DNA from 4 places in the Bacillus sp. UNC322MFChir4.1 genome. Region 4 is predicted to be linked to each of the others. Evidence: riboswitches for the same ligand, from Rfam matches in the RefSeq annotation. Region 4 holds a riboswitch; each other region holds the start of a gene.
The links. A riboswitch is a leader RNA that binds a small molecule or an ion and turns the genes downstream of it on or off. The one in region 4 is predicted to bind lysine.
Positions count from the first base shown of each region.

Region 1: it holds a riboswitch for lysine, as region 4 does, so the genes downstream of both, BR72_RS14470 (amino acid permease) here and BR72_RS14315 (amino acid permease) in region 4, are expected to answer to the same signal.
Region 2: it holds a riboswitch for lysine, as region 4 does, so the genes downstream of both, lysA (diaminopimelate decarboxylase) here and BR72_RS14315 (amino acid permease) in region 4, are expected to answer to the same signal.
Region 3: it holds a riboswitch for lysine, as region 4 does, so the genes downstream of both, BR72_RS10365 (aspartate kinase) here and BR72_RS14315 (amino acid permease) in region 4, are expected to answer to the same signal.

Region 1 covers NZ_JQKQ01000037.1:23,034-26,251, reverse strand. Annotated here, with positions in the region: gene BR72_RS14475 (iron-sulfur cluster biosynthesis family protein) at 1-235, opposite strand, end outside; gene BR72_RS14470 (amino acid permease) at 498-1,967, opposite strand; lysine riboswitch at 2,075-2,268, opposite strand; gene BR72_RS14465 (VOC family protein) at 2,712-3,218, shown strand, end outside.
Region 2 covers NZ_KN050809.1:186,183-189,400, reverse strand. Annotated here, with positions in the region: gene BR72_RS18200 (LTA synthase family protein) at 1-93, opposite strand, end outside; gene BR72_RS18195 (DUF3888 domain-containing protein) at 287-682, shown strand; lysine riboswitch at 773-955, shown strand; gene lysA (diaminopimelate decarboxylase) at 1,319-2,635, shown strand; SAM riboswitch class I at 2,796-2,904, shown strand; gene BR72_RS25845 (YezD family protein) at 2,973-3,116, shown strand; gene BR72_RS18185 (phosphoadenylyl-sulfate reductase) at 3,209-3,218, shown strand, end outside.
Region 3 covers NZ_JQKQ01000023.1:38,854-42,071, forward strand. Annotated here, with positions in the region: gene BR72_RS10360 (DoxX-like family protein) at 1-743, opposite strand, end outside; lysine riboswitch at 926-1,113, shown strand; gene BR72_RS10365 (aspartate kinase) at 1,336-2,565, shown strand; gene asnA (aspartate--ammonia ligase) at 2,782-3,218, opposite strand, start outside.
Region 4 covers NZ_JQKQ01000036.1:37,507-40,724, forward strand. Annotated here, with positions in the region: gene BR72_RS14300 (hypothetical protein) at 163-345, shown strand; gene BR72_RS14305 (hypothetical protein) at 403-732, opposite strand; lysine riboswitch at 1,012-1,191, shown strand; gene BR72_RS14315 (amino acid permease) at 1,324-2,742, shown strand.

The DNA.
Region 1 (3,218 bases), on a different contig from region 4:
TATTGTAGTCTAGCGTCATTGTATTTCCGATATAATCTTTTGTAAAATCGTCCATTTGAATAACGAGCTGATCATCTTCAAATACAACATCATTTGCATTGTATTTATCAACTATTAAATCTATGTTTACATAGACAGTACAAGTGTTTCCGATACTTCCTTTTATTCTAACAATGATTTTATTTTTGTTTTGTAGCAATTGTTCTTTTGTTGTATTTGTAACACGAATATTCATATGATCACGTTCCTTTCCTAAACACCTATTTTAACAAAGAAACAATAATATATAAATCTAATTTTGATTTTTCAATATATTAGTTAATGGCATGTAAAACAAGAAGTGACCGCTACTTACTTTTTCCCTTTGTTGTAGACATTGCATGTGGAAGGAGAAGTCCTTGAGCGTTTCTATACACGCTAGATGCCATCGTTTGCCTAAAAACATATATACAGTAACACGAGAAAACCTACCAACAGAAGTTGATAGGTTTTGGTTGTTAAAGCTCACATTTATCTAATGGGATAACCTTTGTTTTCTTTGTAAATTTATAGCCTAACCAAAGTATTAAGAAAAGAGGTAAGCCAATATATGAAACGAGTACACCGTTCCAATCGATAGACTCGCCCATAAATGCACCGTAGTTTTGACCAAGAATAACGATTAAGCATAATGCAAATGCAAAGATAGGGCCGAATGGGAACCATTTTGCTTTATATGGTAAGTCATTTAAGTCTTTTCCTTGTGCAATATATGCTTTTCGGAAACGATAGTGACTAATTGCAATTCCGATCCAAGCGATGAAACCTGACATACCAGAGGCATTTAATAGCCATACATATACAACACCATCACCGAATAAAGAAGCTAAGAAAGCAGCACATCCAACTAATGATGTTGCAATCAATGCATTTACTGGTACGCCGCGACTATTTAATTTCCCTAAAAATTTAGGTGCTTTACCTTGGTTTGCTAAATCCCAGAGCATACGTGCTGATGCATACATACCAGAGTTACCTGCAGATAAAACAGCTGTTAAAATAACCGCGTTCATTACTGATGCTGCAAAAGCAATCCCCGCTTTTTCAAATACAAGTGTAAATGGACTTACTGTTATATCACTTGCTGCAAGGTTTTCGTTTGTATAAGGGATTAATAAACCGATTACGAGAATTGCAAAAATATAGAATAATAGAATTCGCCAAAAGATGCTGCGAATTGCTTTTGGGATGTTACGCTGTGGATCTTCAGTTTCGCCAGCTGCAACTCCTAATAATTCTGTTCCTTGGAATGAGAATCCAGCTGCCATAAATACACCGATAATTGCCATGAAGCCGCCGTTAAACGGTGCATCTGCAACTGTGAAGTTTTTAAAACCAACAGGTTCTCCGCCCATAATACCGAAAATCATAAGAAATCCGACAATTAAAAAGGCGATAACAGTTACAACTTTTATAAGTGCAAACCAATATTCCGCTTCGCCAAATCCTTTAACTGATAAATAATTTAAAAGAAACATAATAGCTAAACAAATTGCACTCCAAAGTAAGGAAGGCGTATTAGGAAACCAAAATTTCATAATTAATGTAACTGCAGAGAGTTCAGCAGCAATTGTGATAGCCCAGTTATACCAGTAGTTCCAACCTAATGCGAATCCAAGTGATGGATCAACAAACCTTGTTGCATAGGTGCTAAATGATCCTGCTACAGGCATGTAGGATGCTAATTCTGCTAAGCTTGTCATTAAAAAATATACCATAATACCAATTGCAGCATAGGCGACGAGAGCACCACCAGGACCAGCTGTATGGACAACACCACCGCTTGCTAGGAATAAACCTGTTCCAATTGTACCACCAAGTGAAATCATTGTAAGATGGCGAGATTTCAATCCGCGTCGTAGTTCATTAGATGTTTGTGCAGATTGTTTTGAAGTTGTAGAGGTAACGTTAGTAGTTGCGCCGTTCATGTTCAACACTCCTTTTCTTGTAAGATAGGAAGGAGCGGGGGGAATAAAAAAAACCGCCAAAGGACTTTAGCGGAGCATTTCAAAAATAGCCACCCCATCATACCTTCCGTTAAGATAGCGCCCCACGTTTACACGGTAATTTTGTAAACGTGACAGTTCTGTTCCTATTCGAAAACAGCCCCAGCATATACTTCCAGAGAAGAAGTATAAACTTCGGCAGCTTTTCCTTTTATCTAGAGTTATTGACGTTCTCTGTGTCTCGTCTAGATTACTAATAAAAGCCGCAACCTCTACCTCATCGGATTGATGAGGATTTTTCTATTACTATGATTTTTAATATATGGCAATTGTAATGATTTTCTGAAAATAGTGCAAGGACTTTTTTATAGAAATAAATGGCTATTTTAGAAAAGCGCTTTCAAAATTCATCCCGTCCTAAAAAAAGTATGTATGAAATAACCTCCTAATAAAAAAGGTTATACAATGGTTTCGTAAAATGTTTCGAAAAATCCTTCAAAATTAATAGAAAATTCAGACAAATATTTTTCGACAAATCTATTGAGATGAAATTTTTATTACTAAGAAGAATATAGAATGCTCTTTCTAGAAAAAATCCTTTATTCTTCCAATTAGCATAATTTTTTCATTATAATAAACATAAGTTGACAGAGTCTTTGTAATTTTAAGTCACAAGAAAGAATTGAAGTGTAATGTACAAAAAGGACAAAAGTATGGGGTGAGGAGATGTTACAGTTTGATCATCTTGTTCATGTAGTTAGATGCTCTCCAGCTGAGGCGATAGACCAAATGAAACTACATGGATTTCATGTAGTTCTAGGAGGGGAGCATACGAATTGGGGAACCCACAATAGTTTATGTTATTTTGATTTAGCATATATTGAGTTTTTAGCAGTGCAAAATCAAAAGGTTGCAAACCGAGCGGAGAATCCTCTTATTCAACAAGTTGTTCATAAGTTGCAAACAGGAGAAGGAATGCTTCAAATTGCGCTGCGCACAGAACATATGGAAGAGCTTGCTAAAAGGCTGGTGGAAAAGGGTTTTCGAATAAACGGTCCATTGGAAGGTAAACGTATGAGGGATGGCGGAACTCTCTTAAGGTGGAAGATGTTATTTATTGAACAAGAAGAAGGCGGTCCTAGATTTCCGTTTTTTATTGAGTGGAGTGAATCGGATGAAAAAAGAAGGGATGATTTACAGAGAAAAGGAGTAATTTCACCTCATAACAATAAC
Region 2 (3,218 bases), on a different contig from region 4:
AAAAGCTAATTTGTATACAATAAATGTTTTGATCCATAATAGAACGACTGCTAAGAGAGCGAATCGTACTTTTGGAAACAAGCGTTGCATCATATTTGGTTCCTCCTACTACCTATAAGTAACCGTCTTTTTTTATGTATATAACCGGTTACATCTCTCTATATTTTTTTACTATGTGTACTATTATATAAAAACATAGTGAATTTGTGGATGCTTTTCTCATAATTGGGTAGAAAAAGGGAAGATGGATAAAATAATGTCATCTTTGGAAATGTGGAGGAGTACTATGAGGAAAATAAGTTGTTTTATATTGAGTTGCTTCATTTTACTTGGAAACCCAGCTCCTTTTTTGGCTGAACATGAACCATTATTATTAGAAGATGCCCTTTATTCGGTGCTGTTTCCGAGAATAAATGAAGCGATTCAAAAGTATTATGGGAAGCAAAAGCCATATGAGTGCCCGAAAATCATTAGTATGAAAAAAATGTACAGCGGTACATATTTGTTCCGTGCTTCTATTGAAATCATTAAATATGAGCCAGGAGTAGGAGGGAAAAAACTTCCGCCATTTGAAAAAGTAACAATCACGTTTGAAAATGATGAGGGGGAATGGTCCGTGAAGAATATAGATGTGAAGCGCTTACCAGATAATACAAAAATAAATTGTCGTAAACCAGTATGAAAAAAGTATTTGACAAATAAATCAGTCATTTGCTATTGTTAATAGCAATAAAAAGATGCTTGAAAATTAAATAGACTTACCTCATCTACACTCAAAGGTAGAGGCCGCGATAATCAAGAGTAAGCTATAGGAAATATAGTGGGATTCATGATTATAGTCTGAAAGGGATTATCGCCGAAATATATGAATAGCCACTTTATTCATATATTGGGACTGCATTGAATAAATGTAGTACTGTCATAAGTTTTTGACTTATGGAGAGCTATTTGGAGATGTTTGATGCGGTTTCTTATTTGAGAAAATAACAACAAGTTTATTTTTTCATCATATATTCTTCCAATAAGAAACGCGTGTGAACATTGTTCCGCGCGTTTTTTGTTTACCTTATTTGGAATAATATGAACAAATAAGGGACGTCATATATACAAGTTAGAAACCTCCTTTCTTTTTAATGGATGTCAAGAGCATCTGGCCGCGTATAGAAACGATCAGAACCTTTTCTTACCACATGCAGTGTTTAAAACAAAAGGAGGAAGCAAGTAGCGATCATGTTGTATGCTGCATAACAGTGACTTATCTGTCAAAAAATTAAAATGGATATATATATGGTTTTGAGAAAAAAAGGGAGGAATTCACATGTATTTACACGGCACAAGCCGCATTAATGAGCAAGGACATTTAGAAATTGGGGGATGCGATGCTACTGAACTTACAGCGACATATGGAACACCTCTTTATGTATATGATGAAGCAGCAATTCGTGAGAAATGTCGTGCATTTCATCGTGCTTTTAGAGAGAGTGGGTTCTCTTATCAAGTAGCATATGCAAGCAAAGCGTTCTTGTGCATGGAAATGTGCCGACTAGCTGCAGAAGAAAATATGTCGCTTGATGTTGTGTCTAGCGGAGAGTTATATACGGCGCTGCAAGCAGGATTTCCGGCTGAACGTATCCATTTCCATGGCAATAATAAAACAGAAGAAGAGATAAGAATGGCGCTAGAAGCTAACATTGGGTGTTTCGTTGTAGATAATTTTTTGGAACTAGAAATATTGCATGATTTGGCAAAAGAATACGGAAAAGTTGTCAGTGTTCTACTTCGTGTGACTCCAGGAGTAGAAGCGCATACACATGAATATATTACAACAGGTCAAGATGATTCCAAGTTTGGTTTTGGTATTTCAACGGGGCATGCATTACAAGCAATGAAAAGTGCATTAGAAAAATCAAATTACCATGTGTTAGGAATTCATTCTCATATTGGATCGCAAATTTTTGAAACAGCAGGATTTGTTCGTGCAATTGAAGTGCTTCACAAATTTTTAGAATTAGTGAGAAAAGAAACGGATTACGTAGCTCCCGTATTAAATGTAGGCGGTGGCTTTGGAATTCGTTATACGGAAGGAGATACCCCGCTTGCTCTTGGTGATTATGTGCAAGCTGTAACAGATGCAGTACGCGAGCAGTTTACAGCTTATGGATACCCACTGCCAGAAATTTGGGTAGAACCAGGTCGTAGTATTGTTGGTGATGCAGGAACAACTTTGTACACAGTGGGTGCAACTAAAGATATTCCAGGCATTCGCAAGTACGTATCGGTTGATGGGGGTATGACAGATAACCTTCGACCAGCACTTTACGGAGCTCGTTATGAAGCATTGCTAGCAAACCGAGCAAATGAATCTGCCGAAGAAGTGGTTTCCATTGCAGGGAAGTGTTGTGAAAGCGGCGATATGCTCATTTGGGATGTCGCGCTCCCAAAAGTTGTTTCTTGTGATCTCTTGGCTATTTCTTGTACAGGGGCATATGGTTATTCCATGGCGAATAATTATAATCGTATTCGTCGACCAGCAGTTGTGTTTGTGAAAAGTGGAAAATCTCATGTTGTTGTTGAGAGAGAATCGTATGAGAATATTATCGGGAACGATCGCATACGTATAAAGGAATTTGTATAAAATGAAACTTCTATCAATGACGACTTCATCCCGCTACTGATGGTTAGCCCAAGAAGGAGTTTTTTAGGTGAATAACTCCTTCTTCTTAAAAAAATAAATTTTATCGGAAAACTAGGATTGAAAAAATTCAGAATTGTGTTAAAGTGAAGATATAATTAAATTCTTATCAAGAGCGGCGGAGGGAACTGGCCCGAAGAAGCCCGGCAACCTACTTTATAAAAGTAAGGTGCTACTTCCAGCAAAATGGAATCCATTTTGGAAGATAAGGTAGATACGTTACCGGAACAGTCTTTTCGAAATGGGAAAGATTTTTTTTATGAAAAAAGGGGGGCTGTTCATGGGGAGACGCGAACAATTTGAGGAAGTAGCAAGTAAGATTCAAGCGATGCTTGCTGATATGAAATATGGTTCAATTACAATTGTTGTGCAAGATGGTAAAGTGATTCAACTTGAAAAAAGTGAAAAAGTACGTTTGAAATAAGCATGCTGACTAGAAAAACTAGAGGCGGCTTTAATCTATTAAAAATAGATTAAAGCCGCCTTTTTATATGATTTATATGTAGGAGGAGAACGATGTTAACGT
Region 3 (3,218 bases), on a different contig from region 4:
AATATAAAAATATGAAGAAAAAATAATTTCTGTTTTTGGAACGGTAACAACCAGGTCACTCCAAACACAATCTCCAAAAATCCAATTATTTTAATTATCAAATGATTATAACTTTCCGAACCAATAGCATTAGAAAGCATCTGCACCTCTTCTGGATGAGTAAATAAAATTTTCGGAACTAGCCCTTGATAAATCCATACAAAAGATAGAAAAATACAAATCAAATAATATGTAACAGCTCTTTTTAATAATAATCGTGGATGAAACCCTTTTTCTAACCACAATTTCAAGGCATCAAAACTCCAAGCAGTTGCCCACCCTAACAATGGACGAAACATGTATAAATCTATAACTCTTCCTATACCTCCAAACCTCGTTTCATAATCATACTGCGTTTCAAAACGAACTTTTTGTTCATTCGGTGTATACTTCCAGTAGCCTCTCCCTATGGAAATTAGCGAAAGTTTACTATCCGTCCAAAATTTCAATGACGAAATGCGTTCTCCGCCTTCTTTTCGTAATTCTCCTACTGATTCTCCTTCTCCCGCAATTTCTAATCCGAAACCAATTTTTGTTTTATACAAAAAACGCTGTGGTTCACCTTCGTTTTTCTCTAAATACGATATTTCTGTAAACCGTACATCCCATTCAGTATGTATCTTTGGATCTTGTGTATATTCCCAAAGGTCACCCATTGTAGTTTCTATTTCTGTTTGTACATAAATAGGATTTTGTTCTTTCATTCACACCCCTCCATTCCTATGTTAAATATTGTAACATCTAACATTTTATATCATTTTTATTCCCTTTATAATATTTTAAAAATTAAAAATATTTATAACCTACTTGATTTCTCTCAACATTTTAATTACTATGGAACAAATGTTACCAATAACTTCATACAACCAATTACTCTCGCCTAATGACGTGAGATAGAGGTCGCAACTTTTATGAGTATTCTATAGGAGACACAGAGATTGTCAGTGAATGTAGATGAAAGGAAAAGTTGCCGAAATGTATATGTGCCTCTGAGCATATACATTGGGGCTGTTTTCAAATAGAAACAGAACTGTCATATATACAGCGGTGTATATATGAAGAGCTATCTACAAAAAAGAGAAATCATGTTTTTATGATTATCTTCTTTTTTGGCGGTTTTTTTATTAGCTCCGTATTCTGTTTCCCTTTTCCTGTAACAGCACCATCCTCACCTATTTGAGATGGTGTTTTTTATTTACTTTTTTACAGGAGTAAAAGGGATCTATATTTCCCATCTTATGTTTGACAACATTTTTTCCTAATTTACCTATATTAACTTGAAAGAGGGCACTTATCATGGAAATTATTGTTCAAAAATTTGGCGGTACATCTGTCGGAAACATCGAACGGATTCAACATGTTGCCGATTTAATCATTGAAGAATATGAAAAAGGACATGGGATTGTAGCGGTTGTTTCAGCAATGGGACATAGTACAGATGAACTCGTCTCTTTAGCTGCTAGTATTACAGATCAACCGAGCAAACGTGAAATGGACATGTTACTTACAACAGGTGAGCAAATTTCAATTTCCTTATTAACAATGGCTTTGCAAACGAAAGGGTACGAGGCAATTTCACTCATAGGTTGGCAAGCTGGTATTACAACAGAATCCGTACATGGCAGTGCTAGAATTACCGATATAAATACAGAGCGGATTCAATCTTATGTACAAAAAGGAACGATTGTCGTTGTAGCCGGTTTTCAAGGCTTAAGCGCAGAACAAGAAATCACAACACTTGGCCGCGGTGGTTCTGATACAACTGCTGTTGCGTTAGCGGCAGCATTACAAGCAAAAAAATGTGATATTTATACTGATGTAACAGGTGTTTACACAACTGATCCTCGCGTTGTAAAAAATGCTTATAAATTAGATGAAATTTCCTATGATGAAATGTTAGAACTTGCAAATTTAGGTGCTGGCGTACTTCACCCAAGAGCCGTCGAATTCGCCAAAAACCATAACGTTATATTAGAAGTTCGTTCAAGCATGGCACAAGAAAATGGAACAATCGTAAGGGGAGAATGTAACATGGAACAACAATCAATCGTAAAAGGCATTGCATTTGAAGATAATATTACACGTATAACAACGAAAGGCTTACAACCAGGAAAACTTTCCGCAGTCTTCTCTACATTGGCAAATGCGCATATTAATGTAGATATTATTATTCAAAGTATTACAAATGAAGGAACTGTACATTTGTCCTTCTCTATACATTCAAATGACTTAAAGGAAACATTAGTAGTTTTAGAAGAAAATCGTGAATCAATGCAATATGAATCTGTAGAGTATGAAAACCACCTAGCAAAAGTATCAATCGTTGGATCGGGTATGGTATCTAATCCAGGTGTCGCCGCGAAAATGTTCTCCACATTACAAGAAGAAGATATTCACATTAAAATGGTCAGTACATCAGAAATTAAAGTATCTGTCGTAATCGACCGCCTTCATTTAGTAAAAGGTGTCGAAGCGCTTCATGAATCATTTATGGCAAAAGTTGAACCGTTTGTATCAATTAATTAAAAAACAAAGAGCTGATTTCCCAAAGCATCTATGTGACTTTTGGAAATCGGCTCCTTCTTACATATCCACCGATATATCGGCAGAAATGGTACATTTATCGGCGCTTTTCACAATATATCGATCGTTTCTTAAAATATATCGACGATTCGACACGGTATAAAGTTCCTTCGGCAACATTTAACACAAGAACTGTCTAGCCCTTGAAGTTGAATCTTTTTAAAACAAGTGAATGTTTTGTTTTTTGCACGCTTCACGCATTTCATCTGGCCATACAGAAGACTGCACTTCACCGATATGTGCTTTACGTAAAAAGTACATGCACATTCTCGATTGTCCGATTCCACCACCAATTGTTAGCGGCAGTACATCTTCTAAAATCCCTTTATGGAAATCGTACTCACGTTTGAAATCTTCTCCTGCTATTGTTAATTGTTCATCAAGAGATTTCCTGTCAACGCGAATCCCCATAGAAGATAACTCAAATGAAGATTGCAGTACTGGATGCCAGAATAAAATATCTCCGTTCAACTTCCAATCATCATAGTCCGATGCGCGTCCATCATGTTTTTCACCAGAGCTTAGCGCCCCGCCAATCCCACTAATAAAGACAGCACCGTATTCTTTTGCAATCGCATGTTCACGATCTTTCGGTG
Region 4 (3,218 bases):
ACTCTTTTTTTATAATACACTTTACACTTTTCATATGACTGAGTAGTTACTAGTATTGAATGTAATTCTATAAAAATGGTTGCTTGTACTACATTCCTATCGCACACACTCTCTATCATTTTCATATATTATATTAACTTCTAATAGAGGGGAGGCGGCCTTATGGCAATCACATTAAATGGTTTAGTAGAAGGCGACAAAATTCGCGTGTTCTCAGCAGGACGTGAAATTGACGGCCGAGGTGTTTTCATTCGCGTAGATAACAACTTCTTAGTTTGGGTTGATAACAATGCAAATATCAACGTTACAAGTTTAGATACAATTAGCATTCGTAAAGTTTCCTAATTCCTATAAAATGATTTAACCCTCTCACAAAAAGATACTAAGCCTATTCAGAAAGTGTTATACATACCCTTTTTGAATAGACTCTTTTTTTATAATACGCTTTACACTTTTTATATGACTAATGGTTAAGTCATAATCTACGTTAATCCAATATAACCATTCATTTGTACACTCAATAAAGATACCTTCTATACTATTTTCTCCGTCAAATATTTCTATCTTATCTCCTAATGAAAAAAGAGGAGGCAATGCACTCTTTTCTGCTTTTTTACTTACATTCTTTTGTATATTATAGAGTAACCTCATACACTGTTCTAAAGAAGCTGCGAGTTCTTCATTTTGTTTTTTTAACTCCTCTATTGGATTCGGTTTTTCACACGTATCCATTCCCTTTCCACATATAAAGCAGTTTCTCTTAAACCAGCTCTCCATCCGCTTATCCCTACCTCAAAGTTTTGAGGAAATAAAGTGCTCCACATGATAGATGTTGCACTTTTCCCTTCTTTTATATACATATTGTATGATGCAAATCCAGAAGTTGTTTCATTATTTAAAACATACTCTATTCTCACAATCATCCGATTATAATCATTTGCATTGACGAATAAAAATCCATTTGTTACCCTTGGTTATGTTAACTATATATATAAATCCTCATTCGTATCTCGGTGAGGTAGAGGTTGCAATGATTAATAGTACGATTTGGGAGATGTGTGGCATCGCTGAACAAATCAAAAAGGAATCATTGCCGAAGTAAGAAGTATCCACAACGCTTTCTTGCTGGGTCTGCATTGAATAAGTGCAGGACTGTCACAAGCTTTTTGCTTGTGGAGAGCTATCGAGAGATATGTCCGTGGGTTTCTTAATAAGATTAAGGAGCGCGTGAGCATATACGCGCTTTTTTGTTTTGTTTGGAACTTCAAACACATACATATCTCCTCGCTTGACTTGGTTATACTAATTTTGGAGGTAGTTTCTATGCAACAAAAAAAATGGGGCTTTTGGGTACTCACTGCATTTGTAGTTGGAAATATGGTCGGAGCAGGTATTTTCATGGTTCCGAGTACATTAGCACAAACGGCTAGCCCTCTTGGGGTTACATTAGCTTGGTTAACAACAGGGTTTGGCGTGTTAATGCTAGCACTTGTTTTCGGTAATTTAGCAATTCGTCGCCCTGATTTAACGACAGGTCCGCAAAGTCATGCTTATGCGCTCTTTTCTTCACAAAAAACGAAAAAAATGGCGGGTTTTAGCATCGTATGGGGCTACTGGGTTGCAAACTGGGCAAGTAACGTAGCAATCATTACATCATTTGCTGGTTATTTATCGCTCTTTTTCCCAATTATGAAAGATACACGTGTATTATTTACAATCGGAGCGTTTGACATTGAAGTCGGAAAACTAATTACGTTCTCTATTTGTACCCTTTTACTATGGGGGACGCATATGATTTTAACGAACGGCATAAACGGCGCTGGGAAACTAAACTTCCTCGCAACAACAACGAAAGTAACAGGATTCCTTCTCTTCATCGTTGTCACGTTATTTGCCTTCCAAGCATCTAAATTTGGACAATGGTATACACCGATTATTGATAAAGAAGGCATTTCACACGGACTATTATCACAAGTAAACTTAGCTGCCTTAACAACACTTTGGGCCTTTATCGGCATCGAGTCAGCTGTCTTATTATCAAACCGTGCTGTTTCACCAAAAACAGTAAAACACGCAACTGTTGCTGGTTTATTATTAACAGTTGGTATTTACTTAGGAATTACAATCTTAACAATGGGCGTTCTTCATATCGATAAACTGCAAGCATCTGAACGACCATTAGCAGATGCCTTAGCCGCAGCTATGGGTCATGGCGGTGGAAAACTAATGGCATTGCTTGCACTTACTTCTTTATTTGGATCTATTCTTGGTTGGGTCTTATTAAGCTCAGAAGTACCATATCAAGCTGCAAAAGAAGGGTTCTTCCCCTCTTTCTTTACAAAAACAAATAAAAAAGGAAGCCCAATTTATTCGCTTCGTATCACAAATATTATGTCGCAAGTGTTCCTATTCTCAACACTATCAGGCACAATTGCCGAAGCGTATACATTTGTAATTACCGTTTCAACGCTAGCATACTTAATTCCATATCTCGTTTCACCAATCTTCCAGCTGAAACTCGTAATGACAGGTGAAACATACGAAAATCAAAAAGGCTCTCGCATCATAGATGGAATCATTGCGGCGATTGCACTTATTTATGCATTATGGGTTATTAAAACAGGATCCGCTGATATGAAAACATTCCTGCTTGGGATTGGATTATTTGTTGTCGGATTTGCATTTTATCCATTAATGAAACGCGATGAGAAAAAAGAGAAACAAAGCGAGCAAGTTGCCTAAGGGTGGCTTGCTTTTTTGTATGCATACAAAGACATAAACCCACTTTTTTAGGGTAGACAAGAGGATCTGGCTATGTTCTTTTTCTGCCACACGCAGTGTTAAATCAAAAAACTTTTCCAAATTTACCCACAATATCGTGATGTGTATATGATAAAATAACAGAAAAAGGAATAAGGAGTATTGGCAACATGTTACAAATTTTTAAAAAGAGAAGTGTTGTACATATTGTAGGGTATTTATTTGGGATTTTAGGATGCGCTTTCAATTTAATTGTGTTTATTCGCAACCTTTACTTAGATATAGAAATGATAGTATTTCTTCCCTTTCTACTCATGTCCCTCACGTTAGTCATATTCGCAATTATTCTAAACCGCTCACTTCTTATGTGTTTAGCCGTTTTCCCTGTCTTACCTATTATGCCTTTTTCTTTAACCGTACTAGCAATAGCAATATCTAATTGCATGTATATTATAGCT